2 linked regions of the Catalinimonas alkaloidigena genome follow. The protein of the gene in region 1 interacts with the protein of each later gene in a pairwise test. Links are inferred from orthologs where the notes say so. Each region holds a gene or a part of one and is shown in the gene's direction. Other genes may lie near its edges. The genes, in order: leuS and ligA.

Evidence for each region.
Region 2: the proteins of leuS (region 1) and ligA interact in binary tests that used the Escherichia coli proteins (3 or more experiments, as listed by UniProt). The link is inferred for Catalinimonas alkaloidigena from one-to-one orthologs.

Annotation. Positions count from the first base shown.
Region 1 is NZ_FNFO01000001.1:378,301-381,889, reverse strand. The notes cover bases 1-3,344. They hold leuS (leucine--tRNA ligase), read left to right. Parts: upstream 1-330; coding sequence 331-3,144; downstream 3,145-3,344. Other genes in these bases: BLR44_RS01510 (hypothetical protein), read right to left, coding at 3,231-3,344; BLR44_RS01520 (GNAT family N-acetyltransferase), read left to right, coding at 1-226. Outside these bases: more of BLR44_RS01510, read right to left, coding at 3,345-3,589.
Region 2 is NZ_FNFO01000011.1:155,746-158,951, reverse strand. Bases 199-3,159 are described here. They hold ligA (NAD-dependent DNA ligase LigA), read left to right. Parts: upstream 199-642; coding sequence 643-2,676; downstream 2,677-3,159. Other genes in these bases: BLR44_RS23260 (DUF6913 domain-containing protein), read left to right, coding at 2,744-3,159; BLR44_RS23270 (DUF4197 domain-containing protein), read left to right, coding at 199-463. Outside these bases: more of BLR44_RS23270, read left to right, coding at 1-198; more of BLR44_RS23260, read left to right, coding at 3,160-3,206. UniProt on the Escherichia coli protein: DNA ligase that catalyzes the formation of phosphodiester linkages between 5'-phosphoryl and 3'-hydroxyl groups in double-stranded DNA using NAD as a coenzyme and as the energy source for the reaction.

The DNA of each region.
Region 1 (3,589 bases):
TCGGCGCGCCTGCACCGCCCTCATCCACCACCTGTTTACCCAAACCGAGCTCAACAGCATCCGCATTCGCTGCGGCGTGGGCAACCACCGCAGTGCCGCCCTTCCCCGTCGGCTGGGCTTTCGGCTGGAGGGCGTCGAGCGTGCTGGCGAGTGGCTGCACGACCACTTCCACGACCTGGAAGTCTACAGCCTCCTGAAACAGGAGTGGACCGGAGGTCGCGTCTGAACACGCTTTTGTGGCCGGATGCCTGCCAACCCACCGGGCCTTCTTGACCTCCGGGCGAATTCCGCTACTTTTGCAGCCTTTCTATCCAATTTTCCTCCCGACTCATGGAATACGATTTTCGAGCGATCGAACAAAAATGGCAGCAACACTGGCGAAACGAGCACACGTACCGGACAGAGATCGACCCTACGCGACCGAAGTTTTACGTGCTCGACATGTTCCCCTACCCTTCTGGCGCGGGGCTACACGTCGGCCACCCGCTGGGTTACATTGCCTCCGATGTGGTGGCGCGCTACAAACGCCACAAAGGATTTAACGTACTCCATCCGATGGGTTTCGATGCGTTTGGGCTGCCGGCTGAGCAATACGCCATCGAAACGGGGCAACATCCGGCCATAACGACCGAAAACAACATCCGTCGCTACAAAGAACAGCTACAAAACATCGGGTTTTCGTACGACTGGGATCGCGAGGTGCAGACGTCTGATCCTTCGTTTTACCGCTGGACGCAATGGATCTTCAGCCAGTTGTTCGATTCCTGGTACAACCAGACTACCGACCGGGCCGAGCCCATCGCTACGCTGATCGATGCTTTCGCGCACAACGGCAACTTGGACGTGCAGGCCGTGAGCGATGAGGATACGCCTCGCTTCTCGGCCGAGACGTGGCAGAAAATGTCGGAGCAGGAACAGCAAACGCTGCTGCTCAAGTACCGGCTGGCCTACCTGACAGAAGCCACCGTGAACTGGTGCCCGGCGCTGGGAACTGTGTTGGCCAACGACGAAGTGAAAGACGGCGTGTCGGAACGGGGGGGCTATCCAGTCGAACGTCGGAAAATGCAACAGTGGATGCTCCGCATCACCGCCTATGCAGACCGCCTGCTGCGCAACCTGGATACGCTGGCGTGGTCGGACGCCATGGTCGACATGCAACGCAACTGGATCGGCAAATCGAACGGCGCGGAACTGAACTTCCCCGTGGTGGGCAAAGACATCACGCTGACCGCGTTTACCACACGCGCCGACACCATTTTCGGCGTCACGTACGTGGTGGTCGCGCCCGAACACGAACTGGTCCCCGACCTGACTACTCCCGAACAGAAAGCGGCCGTCGAAGCCTATCTGGACGAAACCAAGAGCCGTTCGGAACTGGACCGCATGAGCGACGTCAAAACCGTTTCGGGCGTATTCACAGGCAGTTATGTCAAGAATCCGCTGAGCGACGAAGAGATTCCGCTGTGGATTGCCGACTACGTGCTGGCCGGCTACGGCACGGGCGTGGTGATGGCCGTACCGGCTTCCGACGAACGCGACTATCGCTTCGCAAAGCATTTCGGTCTGGAGATCCGTCCGGTCATCGAAGGTACCGATCCGGAGGCGGGGGCCAATCCCACCAAAGAGGGCGTCATGATCAATTCCGGTTTTCTGAACGGCATGACCTGCCGCGAAGCCATCGACGCGGCCATTGCTAAAGCCGAGGAATTGGGTCTGGGCAAAGCTAAGGTGAACTTCCGGATGCGCGACGCTATTTTCAGCCGGCAGCGTTACTGGGGCGAGCCGGTGCCGATCTATTTCAAAGACGGTCTGCCGCAACTGGTGGACGACGCCGAACTGCCGCTGGTTCTGCCGGAAATCGACCAGTATAAGCCGACTGAGACCGGCGAACCGCCGTTGGCGCGGGCCGAAGGCTGGCAATACCATGGAAAATACGACTATGAACTGACCACCATGCCCGGCTGGGCCGGTTCGAGCTGGTACTTCCTGCGCTACATGGACCCGCAAAACGACCAGCAGTTCGTCAGTGAAGAGGCTGTGAAGTACTGGAATCAGGTGGACCTGTACATCGGGGGCACCGAGCACGCCACCGGTCACCTACTCTATTCCCGTTTCTGGAACTTGTTTCTGTACGACCGTGGCTACATTTTCCACGAGGAACCGTTCCAGAAGTTGATCAACCAGGGTATGATTCAGGGGCGCTCCAATTTGGTATACCTGGTCAAATCGCCAGAGGGCAAGTCGGGTAAGCCGGTTTTTGTTTCGATGGGACTCAAAGATCAGTACGACGTCATCGAGCAGCACGTGGACGTGAATCTGGTCGAAAACGACGTATTGAACGTAGAAGCCTTCCGCCAGTGGCGACCCGAAAACGCCGAGGCCGAATTCATCCTGGAAGCGGGTCAGTACCGGTGCGGCTATGCCGTAGAGAAAATGTCGAAGCGGTGGTTCAACGTAGTGAATCCGGACGATATTGTCGCGCGCTACGGTGCCGATACCCTACGGCTGTACGAGATGTTTCTGGGCCCGCTGGAACAGTCGAAACCCTGGAACACAAACGGCATCGACGGAGCCTTCAAATTTCTGCGGAAAGTATGGCGTCTCTTTTATGACGAAGAGGGCAAGCTGCTGGTCACCGACGAGGCACCCACCCCGGCCGAACTTAAGGTGCTGCACCAAACGCTGAAAAAGGTGGAACAGGACATCGAACGCGACTCGTTCAATACGCCCGTTAGTACGATGATGATCTGCGTGAACGAACTGACTTCGCTGAACTGCCACAAGCGGGCCATCTTGCAGGAGTTGCTGGTGATGCTCTCCCCGTATGCGCCTCACCTGGCCGAGGAACTGTGGGCGCAACTCAGCGAGAACTGGCCGCAGGCCCTGCCCGCCGAGCATCGCAACAGCGTCACGCGTGCGCCCTGGCCGCAGTGGGAAGAGAAGTACCTGCGCGAAGATAGCTTTGAATATCCCGTTTCGATCAACGGCAAGATGCGCACCCGCATGGCCTTTGCCCTCGACATGCCGAAAGCTGAGATGGAACGGGAAGTGCTGGCTTCGGAAACCGTCCAGAAATGGACAGAAGGCAAACCACCGAAAAAGGTCATCATCGTGCCTCAGCGGATCATCAACATTGTTGTTTAATCCGCTTGTGCCCCTACAAAAAAAGCCCTGCATCGGAATGATGCAGGGCTTTTTTACGGAAAAGGAGGGCAAAAAGTCCGCTCGTGTTACTTGAGCGGTACGGACAGCACTTTAGAGCCTTCTTTCAATACCTTGGTTTTACCATTTCCTTTGCGTGCCACGTACACGTATTTCACTTCCAGCTCCAGCTTGTCGTGTGCCGCGGCCTGACGCATAATTGGAATCAGGTCCAGATCGTTGTCCAGAAACTCGTGATCCTGCGTCATGCTGACCACCGTGCCATCCTGCGGGCTGATCAAGCGTGCTTCGGAAGAAATGAAGCTGATGTAGGCGTCGTCGGGCAGCGAAGCGTATAATTCTTGCTGATTGGCCAGATCGATCTGGAAGAACCCCTCTTTCGGGATGTAGAGCCCCTCCCGGGTGTCAATTTCATAGCCTTCGTAAG
Region 2 (3,206 bases), on another replicon or contig:
CCGCTCGGCCGAGGATGCCGCCCAGAAAGCCACCCCCATTTTTGTGGATGCGATCCGCAACATTACCATCCGCGATGGCCTTAACATTTTGTACGGCCCCGATACGGCCGCGACGAATTACCTGCGGTCCAACACCTTCAGCCGCTTGTCCGACGCATTCGAACCCAGCATCAACCAGTCGCTGAGCAAGCCGCTTCTGGCCGGGCGTAGTGCCAACGACCTCTACAACAACTTTGTGAATACGTATAACAAAGTCGCCAACAACCCGCTGAACTCGTTTCTGGGACTGCAGAAAATCGACGATTCGAACTTGTCGACGTACGTGACCAACAAAGCTCTGGACGGCGTTTTTCTAAAGATCGCGCGCGAAGAAAAAATGATCCGCGAAAATCCCGGCCACCGCGTTAACGACATTCTGAAACGCGTCTTCGGCAAACTCGACTCGCCGAACGCGCAGTATTGATCCGTTCTGCCGCGAGCGCCCGCTCCCTTGGGGTAAAGGCGCTCTTTTTATAGGGCCTGGCTACCCTCCGGAACGTGTACGCCGAAAAGTTAGCCCCCGCGCTACGCCTGCACCGCCCGGATGTTGTGCATCCTCCTTAAACCTAGTTACTTACGTTTTCTAAAAGCCTCTTCTCCCCCATGACCCTGGAAGCTGCCGCCCACCGCATACAAGAGCTTACTGATCAACTGAACTATTACAATTACCAGTATTACCAGAACGCCGTCTCGGAAATAGACGACCAGACGTTCGATCGGCTGTTGCGCGAACTGCAGGACCTGGAACAGCAGCACCCTTCGCTGATGCTGCCCGATTCGCCAACCCAACGGGTCGGGGGTACCATTTCGAAGGAGTTTCCGACCGTGCGCCATCGCTATCCGATGCTTTCCCTGGGCAATACCTATTCGGAAGAAGAGCTGCGCGAGTTCGACGAACGGGTGCGCAAGGCCATCGGCGATGATTTCAAGTACGTGTGCGAACTGAAATTCGACGGTGTGGCCATCAGCCTGACCTACGAAAACGGCATCCTGACGCAGGCCGCTACCCGGGGCGATGGTGTGCGCGGCGACGACATCACGCCAAATGCCCGGACCATCCGCAGCATTCCTCTGCGGGCCAACTCGAAAGAGCTTCCTGCCCTGTTCGAAGTGCGGGGGGAGGTGTACATGCCCCTGGAAGTCTTTGAGGACATCAACCGCGAACGCGAGGAAAACGGCGAAACGCCACTGGCCAACCCGCGCAACGCGGCCGCCGGTACGCTGAAGCAGCAGGATTCGTCCATCGTGGCGCAACGCCGTCTCAGTTGCTTTACCTACGGACTGCTGGGCGAAGGCATTGCCTACAAAGGCCATTACGAGTCGATGCTGGCGTTGCAGCAAAGTGGCTTTGCCGTCTCGCCTACGTTTTGTCTCTGCCCCACCCTCGACGACGTGCTGGCGTACATCCATCAGTGGGAGCAGAAGCGGTTTGAGTTACCCGTCGCCATCGACGGCATTGTGATCAAAGTGAACGATTATGCCCAACAGGAAGAGCTGGGCTACACGGCCAAAAATCCCCGCTGGGCCATCGCCTACAAGTACTCGGCCGAATCGGCCGTCACGTTGCTGAAAGGTATCACCTACCAGGTCGGGCGGACGGGCGCCATTACCCCCGTAGCGGAACTGGCACCCGTCCAGCTGGCCGGAACACGGGTAAAACGCGCCTCGCTGCACAACGCCAACGAAATTGCCCGCCTCGGGCTGCACGTCGGCGATTCGGTATTCGTCGAAAAGGGCGGTGAGATCATTCCGAAAGTCACGGGCGTCGACCTGACCCAACGCGCCGACACCAGCGAACCGGTGACCTACATTACGCATTGCCCCGAGTGCCAGACGCTTCTGGTCCGCGAAGAGGGCGAAGGAGCGGCCCCACGCGCGCAGCATTTCTGTCCGAATCAGGACGGCTGCCCGCCGCAAATCCGGGGGCGGCTGGAGCATTTCATCCAGCGCCGCGCCATGAACGTGGAGGAACTTGGCCCGCAAACCATCCGTCAGTTGTACGAGAAGGGGCTGGTGAACAACGTGGCCGACCTGTACGACCTCACCTACGACCAACTGATTGCGCTGGAACGATTCGCCGACAAATCGGCGCGCAACCTGTTGGAAGGTTTAGCGCGCACCCGTCAGGTGCCTTTTGCCCGAGTGCTCTTTGCGCTGGGCATTCGCTACGTCGGCGAAACCGTGGCGCGTAAACTGGCCGAACATTTTGGCAGCATCGAACGCATTTCGCAGGCCACGTACGAAGAACTGCTCGAAGCCCCCGAAGTCGGTGAGCGCATTGCTCAAAGCCTGCAATCGTGGCTGGCTGAGCCGGAACATCAGGCGTTGATCGAACGGCTGCGCCAGGCCGGGCTGCAACTGGCGCAAGAAGAAAAAACTTCGGCTCCGAGCAGCACCACGCTGGCGGGCAAAACGTTCGTGATTTCCGGCGTCTTTGAGCAGTTCAGCCGCGATGGCCTCAAAGCACTGATCGAAGACCACGGCGGAAAGATTTTGAGCAGCGTCTCCGGCAAGCTCGACTACCTGGTAGCGGGCGAAAACATGGGACCAGCCAAGCGCGAAAAGGCCCTGAAACACGGCGTGACGATTCTATCGGAAGCTGAATTTCTTCAACTTTTAGAAGAAACAGGAAATTAATTGCGGAATTAACCAAAGATCATAATCTTCGCGGTTCCTTTTTAAGTTTTCTATTTTCCAGACTCTCATGGAACTGGGCCTTCAAATGCTGTCCCTGCGCAACCGCCTGCGCCGTCCGCCTGCCACCCCGACCGCCCGGAGGTCGGTCAGCTTTGCCAAGGCACGTCGCATCGGCTTGTTCGTCGCATCCGACAGCGAAGCTACCTGGCAACAGTTTGGAAAAATTCGCGATCAGCTGCTTAAAATGGGAAAAGAGGTCACCTCACTGGCCTACTTGTCGGAGATTCCGAACGATCCGGCACTCTACAAAACCAAATTCTTTACCAACAAAGACATTTCGCTTCTGGGGCAAATCAAATCCGAAGAGGTGACGCACTTCATGGCGGCCGACTTCGATTACCTCTATTGCCTCACCACCGACGTTTCTCCCCTGTACGAAAGCATTTTAGGCCAGAGCCAGGCGCGCTGCCGGGTGGGGCGATTCTCCCCCGAACTGGAACACAACCTGGAACTGATGGTGGACCTGAAAG